3 regions of the Anoxybacillus sp. UARK-01 genome follow, and region 1 is predicted to be linked to each of the others. Evidence: predicted binding sites of a transcription regulator. Region 1 holds the regulator's gene; each other region holds the start of a gene.
The links. The regulator LexA, encoded in region 1, represses DNA repair genes until DNA is damaged. The targets are predictions, from matches to a motif close to CGAACATATGTTCG.
Positions count from the first base shown of each region.

Region 2: the regulator LexA is predicted to act here: its motif matches at 2,133-2,146, upstream of addB (helicase-exonuclease AddAB subunit AddB).
Region 3: the regulator LexA is predicted to act here: its motif matches at 2,226-2,239, upstream of uvrB (excinuclease ABC subunit UvrB).

Region 1 covers NZ_NASY01000051.1:8,336-12,383, reverse strand. The annotation lists gene B6A27_RS16065 (NAD(P)/FAD-dependent oxidoreductase) at 159-521, shown strand; gene lexA (transcriptional repressor LexA) at 1,549-2,172, opposite strand; gene yneA (cell division suppressor protein YneA) at 2,321-2,620, shown strand; gene B6A27_RS16050 (YneB family resolvase-like protein) at 2,637-3,287, shown strand; gene B6A27_RS16045 (DUF896 domain-containing protein) at 3,355-3,585, shown strand; gene tkt (transketolase) at 3,709-4,048, shown strand, end outside.
Region 2 covers NZ_NASY01000031.1:121,506-125,553, forward strand. The annotation lists gene B6A27_RS05100 (competence protein ComK) at 1-459, shown strand, start outside; gene B6A27_RS05105 (TVP38/TMEM64 family protein) at 875-1,492, shown strand; gene lepB (signal peptidase I) at 1,510-2,046, shown strand; gene addB (helicase-exonuclease AddAB subunit AddB) at 2,186-4,048, shown strand, end outside.
Region 3 covers NZ_NASY01000028.1:13,025-17,072, forward strand. The annotation lists gene uvrA (excinuclease ABC subunit UvrA) at 1-157, opposite strand, end outside; gene uvrB (excinuclease ABC subunit UvrB) at 174-2,153, opposite strand; gene B6A27_RS03470 (CsbA family protein) at 2,356-2,577, opposite strand; gene B6A27_RS03475 (PDZ domain-containing protein) at 2,594-3,787, opposite strand; gene B6A27_RS03480 (MerR family transcriptional regulator) at 4,026-4,048, shown strand, end outside.

The DNA.
Region 1 (4,048 bases):
AGCTTTGGAGAAGAAGGTGCTTTTCTTAATACACAGCAAAACATCATAGGAAGAAAATCACACAGATAGTACGATCATAAAAAATAATGAATATTCGGATAAAACACTAAAAAATGAGCGCGGAATATGAGATAATAAAAAAAAGGAGGTTGATTTATATGAAAAAGATACCTCTTAGAGTTTTGTTTATAACAATCGTTTTGTTTTTTGTTAGTGGTGGACTTAGTGGTGCGGTAGTCTACCATATGAGCGATGCAGCGGAAGCAGCGAAAAAAGAGTACCAGCAAGAAATCAATCAATACTTGTCAGAAAAAGACATGAAAATAAAAAATGATCTATCCAATGTAACACAGTCTGAAATCCAGCGATTGCAAGATGAAACTAAAAAATACTTAAATGAAAAGCTCAATCAAGATTATCAACAGTCTTTAAATCAAAAAACAGAAGAAATTAAAAAAGTTACCGATCAGAAGATAGAAGAGATAAAAAACTACATTGATCAATTACTTAAAAATCAATGATGGTAAAATAAGAAATGAAACAAAACAATAGAATAATAATAGGATATTCTACCGAAAAAAAGCGATGATGATTCATAGACTTGATTTTGGTCTGTAGTTTTCATCCTGTCGGCAAAGCACGATATAAATAAAACTTAACGATTGAACCAATAGTATCTGTACCACGGTTGGAAGGCAAGTCCACAGGCTTGCCTTCTCGTCATGTATCCGCGCGATGAAGGTCTGAACAAACTCTATTTTATGGTTCTGTGTTCTTGGGTTCAGGCCTTTGTCGCTCCATCTCAGTCATGTTTTTCGGTTTTCTGGATACAGCTATAAGAGAAATAATAAATCCGATTCCTAAGATAGCAGATAGTGTCCATGCGAAAAAGTCAATAGATAACATGGCCTGATGCCCTCCTTTTTTGATGTTATGTAAATGATATGCAGAGATATGGATTCGCATGATTATGGTGATGAGGAATCAAAAAAACAAGAAAAAGAAATGCTTTCCTTGAATTTAGATTATTAGCCATATACCCTAAGGGAATAGTCTCATTTAAAGAGAAAGACTAGGAAAGAAGTTCGATGAGGTTTAAAGGAATTACGATTCATCCTGTATATAAGTGCTGAATGGTTTCGGCATTGGGTCCATTTGCGAATGATCGAAATCCAACGAAAAGATGGAATAGACGCCCCATTCAAAAGCAGAATTTGTTTTTCGCCGGTTCGAGACAAGTCCGTGACTTGCCTCGGTCATAGCAGCTGTAGTCTCTACAGTTACAACGTTAGTCACTATCATTTTATCTGTCAAGAACGATACGGATTATGATGTAGAGAAATGATTTGCTGTTCGTTCCTGTCTTTATGCAGCATCCGTCTTAAAATGGGCAAAAATGTACCGCTCAAATGAATTGCACAAAATGATGTCGCTTCCATCCATATAGACAAATAAGAGAACCTAGCGGATTTTAACAATGATCGAATAATCATCGCTACTTAAAACAAGGGCAGATAAGGTGAATTTCACTTTATCTACCCTTGTTTGTTATTGAATCATGCGATATACGCCGATCACTTTCCCGAGAATCGTAACATCGTTGACGATAATAGGCTCCATATGAGGGTTTTCTGGCTGTAGGCGAATGTGGCCTTGTTCTTTAAAAAAGCGCTTGACGGTTGCTTCGTTTTCTTCCGTCATAGCAACGACAATATCTCCGTTATTAGCTGACTGCTGCTGACGAACAATGACAAAATCTCCGTCTAAAATGCCTGCCTCAATCATACTATCGCCCATTATTTCAAGCATAAAAACATGGTCCTCTGCAGAAACGAAGCGTTCTGGGAGCGGAAAATAGTCCTCCACATTTTCGATAGCGGTTATTGGTTGCCCTGCCGTTACCTTTCCGATGACCGGAACATTGATCACATTGCTCGGCCGCATGAATGAGGCAAAATCCGGATCTAATATTTCAATCGCGCGAGGTTTAGTTGGATCACGGCGGATGTATCCTTTGCTTTCAAGCCGAGCTAAATGTCCATGCACCGTTGAGCTAGAGGCAAGTCCAACCGCTTCGCCAATCTCACGAACGGAAGGAGGATACCCTTTAGTTTTTACTTCTTTTTTGATGAAATCGAGAATTTGCTGTTGGCGTTTCGACAGTTTGGTCATGTTTCACACCTCTTACCCATCGTTTTTTTTATTATAACACGAGGAGAACAAAAAAACAAACATAAGTTCGAAAAAATGGTTGACGCAAACGAATGTTCTTAATATAATGGGTAAAAAAGCGAACAAACATTCTAAGAGGTGGGAGAAGATGAAAGTTACTCATTATCTCGTGTTTTCATGCTTGGTGTTTATGCTACTATCGGGTTTCGTGTATGCGAGCCATCCGATTCAAAAGGAGAAATATTTAAAAATTACGGTAGAATCCGGAGATACGCTTTGGGGAATAGCCAATGAATACAGATCTTCACATCAGCTTTCAACGAAAGAATTTATTGAATGGGTAATGAATGTAAACCATTTGCCAAATGAAAAAATTGCTGCGGGTGAAAAGCTAGTGATTCCCGTGTTAAAATCAAAGGCAGAAAAGAAGCTAGTCGTCAGTAAATAATAATGGAGATGATGGAATGAAAGCGATTATTTATTGTCGGGTGAGCACAAACAAAGAGGAACAAGAAACATCACTGCAACGGCAGAAGGAGGAGCTTGAGCAGCTCGCCGAAACATATCGTTTTCAAGTCGTTAAGGTCATTGAAGAGCGGGCAAGCGGTTATGAGATTGAGCGAGACGGGATACTGGAGCTTTTAGAAGCGCTGAAAGAGGATAAAATCGAAGCCGTTCTCATCCAAGATGAAACGAGGCTTGGACGAGGAAATGCAAGAATTGCCTTATTGCATTGTATTCAAAAAGAAGGAGCCAAGCTGTATACGGTGTGCCATCATGGAGAACTACAGCTATCAGAAGCTGATTCCATGGTACTAAGTATCCTCAGCATCGTAGAGGAGTATCAGCGCAAAATACATAACTTAAAAATCAAGCGCGGGATGCAAAAAGCCGTTGAACGTGGATATCGGCCAGAACGAAATTTGAAAAATATAGGTGAACATGCCGGAAGAGATCGCCTTGAGCTACCAATTGAAGAAATTATCCGTCTGCGCAGGAACGGACTGACCTTTGCTGAAATTGCGGCGACTTTGCGCGGATTTGGATATGATGTGTCGAAAGCGACTGTCCATCGCCGCTATCAGGAATATGAGCGGAAAAGTCAGTCAACATAGTTGTCAAGGATCCATTTCTCTAGTAAGATGGGGGCATAATATTTTTCGAAATAGGTGGAATGAAACGATGATCTCAAAACAAAAAATCGCTCGCATTAATGAATTAGCGAAAAAGGCAAAGACAAGCGGGTTGACAGAAGTGGAGAAAAAAGAGCAAGAGCAGCTTCGCAAGGAGTATCTTCAAGCATTTCGCCAAGCGGTAACGGATACTCTGCATTCTGTAAAAATTATTGATCCAAATGGAAAAGATGTGACGCCCAAAAAATTGAAGGAAAGTCAAAAAAATCGGTTGCATTAAGAGAAGCAAGCATTCTCATCAGTCAAAGATTCTTGATTTTTTGAAGAAACGTTGTACATTTTTTCTTACTTTCTATATGATAGAAATGGATAAAACGCTACGAAACGAAAGGATGAGCAAAAAATGGCACAAACGATTGATCAATTGGCCATCACGACAATCCGAACGTTGTCGATTGATGCAATTGAAAAAGCGAATTCCGGGCATCCAGGCATGCCGATGGGCGCTGCGCCGATGGCCTATACGCTTTGGACCAAATTCATGAATCATAATCCAAGCAATCCAAAATGGTTTAACCGCGACCGTTTTGTGCTATCTGCGGGTCATGGCTCTATGCTTTTATATAGCTTGCTTCATTTAAGTGGCTATGACGTATCAATGGAAGATATCAAACAGTTTCGCCAATGGGGGAGCAAAACACCCGGACATCCGGAGTACGGTCATACACCTGGAGTAGAAGCAA
Region 2 (4,048 bases), on a different contig from region 1:
GACCATCATTACACAAAAGTCATTGAAGAAGACGGAGAATACATCGTCAAGATGAAGCCGATTGAGATTATTTCCCGCAGCTGCTATTACTACGGCTCGAGCTTAAAAGGTAGAAAGGAAGGAACAAAAGAAATTATAGGCATTACCCACAAGCCTCCCATTGCGATTGAACCACTGAATGAAATTTATGTGTTTCCTACAACATCTCCAAATGATATACGATGCGTATGGATTTCGCATATGCACGTGCTCAAATACGAACCCTCTCGCGGCGACACAACAACCGTATATTTTAAAAACGATAAAAGTGTTTGCCTTGATATTTCCTACTATTCGTTTGTCAACCAACTTTATCGCACAGCCCAGCTGCGCACGAAGCTATCTGAAAGAATGGAAGCGCGTGAACGAAAAATGCAGTATTTGTTTAGAATGGATCAAACAAAAGACTGGTTGTCATGAATTTTTAATCTTGAGAAATCCCCACGTTCCATTACGTGAAGGGCAAAATTCCAACGATCAGGATGAATGGCAGTGGGCATAGGTGAAATGGATTGTATTCCCTGAACTATTGTACTACTATAGAAACAAAGGTTCTTTGCCGATAGCTGGGGGAGCAGAGAGAATCTAGACGAAAACCAAGCGCTTCAGTCTTTGCGTAATACCGTATCAAAATTTTCGATTGGTTGAATATGTATCATCACGCAACGGGAAGTTACGATGAGGGAGACGAAAAAGGCTTCGTCGTGAGACTCAAGAAACACTCACTTCTAGAAGTGATGATTCGTTTAGAAGTTGTTAAAATTCTCTCTATTTATATTCCCCGCGTAACCGTGTAAAATAAGATTGTTAGCAACAATGTAAATGGGGAGTATTCATGGACATCGAAGCATTAAAGCACTGGTTTACATTAAAGCATGTATTAGAATTACTGGAACATTACCGCTCGTTTGGGATGCTGCCCGGGGTTATCGTTACGCTGTTAGAGTCGTTTTTTCCGATTCTTCCGATGTTTGTATTTGTGATGGCGAACGCGGCTGCTTTTGGGCTTTGGCAAGGAATTATGATTTCGTGGATTGGCGCTTGCCTCGGATCCATTTGTGTTTTTTTACTTGCTCGAAAAATAGGCCAGAAACGGTTTTTTCATTTTTTGAGCCGTCATCAAAAGGTGAAAAAACTGGTGGATTGGGTGGAGCGCCACGGATTTGGCCCATTGTTTTTACTGTTTTGTTTTCCGTTTACACCATCGGCGATTATCAATGTCGTGGCTGGACTAGCCCGCGTTAGCCGCCAGCAGTTTATTTTAGCCGTACTTCTCGGCAAAATGGTGATGATTTTTATGATTAGCTTTATTGGCTATGATTTGGCGGCTTTGGCCAAACAGCCGCTTCGCACAGTAGCGGTCATTATCGCGATTTTCCTTTTATGGTATGCAGGGAAGAAAGTAGAAGCGAGGTTTTCATTGACGGAAAAAACAGATAAAAAAGACTCTTAAGCTGGGTGGGCGGTGTGATGAGCAAATGGCCAATTTATCGGAGAAGATCGGTTATATGGACAGTTAGTCTGACACTGGTTTTTTTTGCGCGGTTTTTATTGTTTACTAACTATGTAGTTGAAGGAGAATCGATGATGCCCACGCTGCAGGACGGCAATTTCTTAATCGTGAAGAAATTTGGCAGCATCCAGCGTTTTGATATTATCGTGTTCCATGCCAATACGCAAAAGGATTATGTCAAGCGTGTTATCGGTCTTCCTGGCGATCGCATCATGTATAAAAATGATGTGTTATACATTAATGGGAAGCCGATAGAAGAACCGTATTTGCAGCGATATAAACGTAAATTGGTTAATGGAAAACTCACCGGGGATTTTACGCTTCAAGAAGTGACCGGGAGAAAGACGGTTCCCCCTGGCTATGTGTTTGTCTTAGGCGATAATCGTTTAGTCAGCTGGGACAGCCGCCATTTTGGCTATGTGAAAATGAACCGAATTGTTGGAAAAGTTAATGCGCGCTGCTGGCCTTTTCGTGAGATTAGCATTCAGTTTTAAAGGTATTCATCGAAACAAGCGTTCAATGAATACCTTTTTTACTTTGACAGATGACGATTTCCCACGATCTCCCTCTTTTAAACAAACGAACATATGTGCTAAAATAAGAAGGACAATGGAAAATAAAGGTGGTGATAGCATGTCGCTTCGCTTTATGATTGGAAGATCAGGGACCGGCAAAACGACAGCATGTTTAAACGAAATTCGTGAGAAGCTGAAGGAGCAGCCGATGGGCTCTCCCATCATTTATCTTGTGCCAGAGCAAATGACGTTTCAATCAGAATATGCGTTGATTCGCACACCGGGACTGGACGGGATGATTCGCGCACAGGTGCTAAGCTTTACGCGATTGGCCTTTCGCGTGCTGCAAGAAACTGGGGGAATGAGCCGCTATTATTTAAATCAAACGGGAGTGCGCATGCTGCTAAGGAAAATTATTGATAAGCATAAGGATGAGCTGATTTTATTTGCCCGCGCGGCTGATAAGCATGGCTTTATTGAGCAGCTAGAAGAAATGCTTATTGAGTGCAAGCGTTATTGTATTACACCGGAGCAACTGCTGGAAACAGAAACGCAGCTGCGCCAAAATGCCACCTCGGCCGAAAAAGTATTAGCGGACAAGCTAAAGGATTTACAGCTTATCTATCGCCAATTCGAACGGGATTTAATGAATCGGTATGTGGATTCGGAAGATTACTTGCGCTTTTTGGCTGAAAAAATTCCGCATTCCCGCTACATACAAGACGCGGAAATTTACGTGGACGGGTTTCATCATTTTACACCGCAAGAATATATGGTTCTTGAGCAATTGTTATGTTTCGCTAAGCGCGTGACGGTCGCTTTAACGGTGGATGAGCCTTATAATGAACAGCTGCCGAATGAGCTACATTTGTTTCGCATGACAGGTAAAACATACTATGAGTTGCGAAATATAGCCCTTTTAAACAACGTTCTCATTGAACCGATCAAGTTTTGTCAAGAGAATGTAAGGCATCCGTCGTTATCGCTTCGCCATTTAGAAGCGCATTATGATACGCGCCCTTCTTTGCCCTTTACTGGGGAGGCCGGTGAAATTCAATTATGCCAAGCATCACATCGCCGGGCAGAGATTGAAGGAATTGCTAGAGAAATTATTCGGCTTGTGCGCGAGGAAGGGTATCGATATCGGGATGTCGCTCTATTGGTACGAAATTCTGATGACTATCGCAATCTATTTCAAACTGTTTTTGTTGATTATGAGATTCCTTACTTTATTGATGAAAAGGAGCCGATGGGAAATCATCCATTTATCGAACTGATTCGTGCAAGCTTGGATGTGATTCAGACAAACTGGCGGTATGAAGCCGTGTTTCGGGCGGTAAAGACCGATTTCTTTTTTCCGCTAGAGAGCCATGTGCAAACGATGCGAGAAGCAATGGATCAGCTGGAAAATTATGTGCTTGAACACGGAATTTATGGAGCGAAATGGAGGCAGAACTGGGTGTACCGGCGCTATCAGGGACTTGAGGAGATCGCGGCGCCGCAAACAGACGAAGAAAGAAACTACGAGGAAAAGCTAAATGTGTGGAGAGAAATGGTCGCCTCCCCGCTCCTGACGCTGCAAAAACGATTACAAAAAGCGAAAAATGGGCGGGATATGTGCGAAGCCCTTTATTTATATTTTGAACAATTGCAGATTCCTAAAAAGCTGGAGAAGCTGCGTGATGAAGCTGAGGCAAAAGGGCAGCTGCTGGAAGCCCGGCACCATGAGCAAGCGTGGGGGGCAGTCATGGAACTGCTTGACCAGTATGTAGAAATATTAGGGGAAGAGACGATGCCCCTTCAGTCATTTGCCGCTTTGATGGAAACAGGGCTTGAGAGCCTGGAATTTTCACTTGTACCGCCAGCGATCGACCAAGTATTGATTGCTCACTTTGACCGTTCGCGTCTAACAGATATGAAGTGTATATTTATCATTGGTGCGAATGATGGGGTGATTCCTTCGCGAAAAAGCGCGGATGGC
Region 3 (4,048 bases), on a different contig from region 1:
AGCGCCGCTGCCCTTCCGCATAAATCGTATCAAACGCCAACGACGATTTTCCTGAACCTGATAACCCCGTTAAAACAACAAGTTGGTCTCGCGGGATCTCAATGTCCATATTCTTTAGATTATGAACTCTTGCCCCTTTAATCGTAATTTTATCCATTGGCATAAGCTTTTGATCATCCTTCCGCTTTGAGTTCAAAAATTAAATCGCGAAGCTCGGCCGCGCGTTCAAAGTCAAGCGCTTTGGCCGCTTCTTTCATTTCTTTTTCTAAGTTCGCCACAAGCTGCTCCCGCTCTTTTTTCGTCCATTTGCGGCGATCCGGCTTCACCTCGTACGACTCTGGCTGTTCAGCCGCATACGTCGCACGAATGACATCACGAATCCCCTTTTGAATCGTCTTCGGTACGATGCCATGCTCACGGTTATAGGCCTCTTGGATGGAACGGCGCCGTTTTGTTTCATTGATCGCAATCTCCATCGATTGGGTGATCGTATCGGCATACATAATCACATGACCGTTGGCATTGCGGGCCGCTCGTCCAATCGTCTGGATCAGCGAACGCTCTGAACGCAAAAATCCTTCCTTATCAGCATCTAAAATCGCGACAAGCGACACCTCCGGAATATCCAATCCCTCTCTTAACAAGTTAATGCCAACAAGCACGTCGTATTTGCCGATGCGCAGGTCGCGGATGATTTCAATGCGTTCAAGCGTTTTAATTTCCGAATGCAAATAGGCCACCTTAATCCCTATTTCCTTCAAGTAATCGGTTAAATCTTCCGCCATTTTTTTCGTGAGCGTCGTCACTAGTGTTCGCTCATTCCGCTTCACGCGTTCATGAATTTCATCGATCAAGTCATCTATTTGCCCTTGAATTGGACGAACATCAATCGTCGGATCCAAAAGCCCGGTCGGCCGAATAATTTGCTCGACCATTTCCGGACTATGCTCCAATTCGTATGGTCCCGGCGTTGCCGACACATAAATAATTTGGTTCACTTTTTTCTCAAACTCTTCAAACGTCAGCGGACGGTTGTCAAGCGCTGACGGCAGGCGGAAGCCGTGATCGACCAGCACCTGTTTGCGTGCTTTGTCGCCATTATACATCCCGCGAATCTGCGGCAGTGTGACGTGCGATTCATCAATCACAATTAAAAAATCGTCTGGAAAATAATCGAGCAGCGTATAAGGAGTCGATCCTGGCGGGCGCAATGTTAAATGGCGTGAGTAGTTTTCAATTCCTGAACAAAAGCCCATTTCCCGCATCATTTCAAGATCATAGCGCGTGCGCTGCTCAAGCCGCTGCGCTTCCAACAGCTTGCCCTGCTCCCGCAACTCCTTCAAGCGTTCTTCCAGCTCTTGCTCGATATTTTGAATCGCCAGCTGCATTTTTTCATCGCGCGTGACGAAGTGGGAAGCTGGGAAAATCGCAACATGCTCCCGCTCTCCGATAATTTCTCCAGTCAGCGCATCTACCTCGCGAATCCGTTCAATCTCATCGCCAAAAAACTCGACACGAATGCAATGCTCGTCGCGCGAAGCCGGAAAAATTTCGACGACATCACCGCGAACGCGAAACGTTCCCCGCTGAAAATCAATGTCATTGCGCGTATACTGCACATCGACTAAACGGCGCAGCAATTCGTTTCTTTCGATTTCCATCCCTGTCCGTAAAGATACGACAAGCTCTCGATATTCTTCCGGAGAACCCAAGCCGTAAATGCATGATACACTGGCCACAATAATGACATCGCGCCGCTCAAATAAAGCAGATGTGGCCGAATGCCGCAGCTTATCAATTTCATCGTTGATGCTTGCGTCCTTTTCAATATACGTATCCGTCTGCGGCACATACGCTTCCGGCTGATAGTAGTCATAGTAGCTCACAAAATACTCAACTGCATTATTTGGAAAAAACTCCTTCAATTCACTATATAGCTGGCCCGCCAATGTTTTATTATGAGCAATGACCAGCGTCGGTTTACTCACCTTCTGGATGACGTTAGAAATGGTAAAGGTCTTTCCTGTTCCTGTCGCTCCTAATAGCGTTTGATGCTTCGTACCGTTCAAAATTCCTTCCACCAGCTTAGCAATTGCCTTTGGCTGGTCGCCTTGCGGCTGATAGGCTGATACTAATTGAAAATGATCTTTCACCTGCGCAAAGCCCCCTTCGTATTCATCCTAATTGTATTGTACCACATGAATGCTTAAGATGCACAAAAAATACGAACTTATATTCGTTTCCAAAACTTTCGTAAGCCTTACAGAGCGAACAGCTATTTCCATCTCTTTGGCTGCAATAACAAAAGCCACCGCAAAAGAACGGTTCAATCGATCTTTTGCGGTGGCTTTCTTCTTATTTTTTAAATTTTTTTACCATTTTCTCTGCATATAAAAAGCCTGCCGTTGTCGACGCAATATCCGCTAACACTTCATGAAGCTCGTTTGTATATCCTTTGACATAAGAAGCTACTAACAGCGCCACTGTCAGCAGCGTCCCCACATAATGATTATAAGTGACGCGAGTAAAAAGCAGCACTAGCAAAAACGGCACGATTAATGCAACGAGAAACCACATAAGCAAAACCCCTTATCTATACAGCTTCCGATGTCCATTTTTCCCGCGTTTGCACAAACAACAATCCAAGCTCGTGATGCTCATTTTCATATAACGCTCCTTGGACAAAACGGACTTCCTCATTTTGATCCAACACCTCTAGCTTACAAAAAGCGCGGTTATGCTGCAATGCCTCATAAAATTCTTTTTCCGTTTTAACTGGTATGCCGTTCACTTTCACAATCACTTCGCCGATTTTCAGCCCGATTTTTTCAGCCTTCGATTCTGGTAAAATTCCTAAAATAACCAATCCCTGCTCTTGCTGTGAAAAATACGGGGGACGGGAACGGTCTTGCCGATGCTGCCAAAAAGCCAGACATTCTCTAGCAATCAACACCGCAGCTGCAACCGCGATTCCTAAGGAAGGAAACCAAGAAGACGCCAAAGCTCCCGCGCAGACAGCGGCCGCTAACCAGAGCACGCGACGGCCGGCCATTTGAATAGAGGCTCGTGGATGCATGCCTTGCATATGCTGCGAGAAGCCGAGCAAAAATGGCACCAGAGCGAATGAATATGAATGATCCACGCCCGAAAACAATGGCCACCATGAAAAAGGTGAAGAGAGCGGGCCATTGGAAATTGGCAGAAGCACAGGCACAAACCAAATCCTATCTACCCAATGTTCTCCAATCATAAGCCCCCTCTTGCTTTTAGCAAGCTGCGGAGAAGTAGCCACTGCTCCGTTTCGCAAAATGAGAAACCCCTCGGCAAATAACAGCAATGCAAGCAGCCATATAAAAACGGATATAGGCGCCTCGTGAAGGCTTTCCACATATTTTGAAACCAACGGCCAAGCGCCTCCGTATTTCATAAAACCAGCTGCAAGCAAAACCAATCCCCCAACCGTATAAGCAGGAGATAGTAACCGCATCTGTCCTGTCAAGCTCAGCAAAACCGTCACATAAAAAAGCAGCAGCAACACATCGTGGGGTACCGCCATTCCAGACACTACCGTCACGATGGAAAGAAACAAGCCAACGGCCCAACCGCTGCGCCAAAAAAAGACACTTTCCTGAAACCAGCCATATACGCGAATATGAAAATGCTTCCGCTCTTTATTCATTCGACGCCAGCCGACGAAAGCCGCAAGCAGCACGCCATAATACAAAAGGGGCTCGGTCAACAACCGCCCGACTCCTTTCAAAAGTTCCATCCCCCACATGCCAAGCATGGGCTTCACCTCCGATCATCATGAACGTATCTACTGATCTACTTTTCATTCTAGCAAATCGCTTCTACAAATCATACGATTGGCTGCATATTTTTTTATATGTTATTCGACAAATGGCGAATTTTTTCCTATTCCCACTTTCTTTGCCGAATGAGCACTAGTTTTGTCATCGTAAAAGGAATTTGGACATTCGATGGAAAAATGATATAGACAAGGAAAGAAAAGAGGAGGAAAAACCATGGAACTAAAAACGAGCAGTGT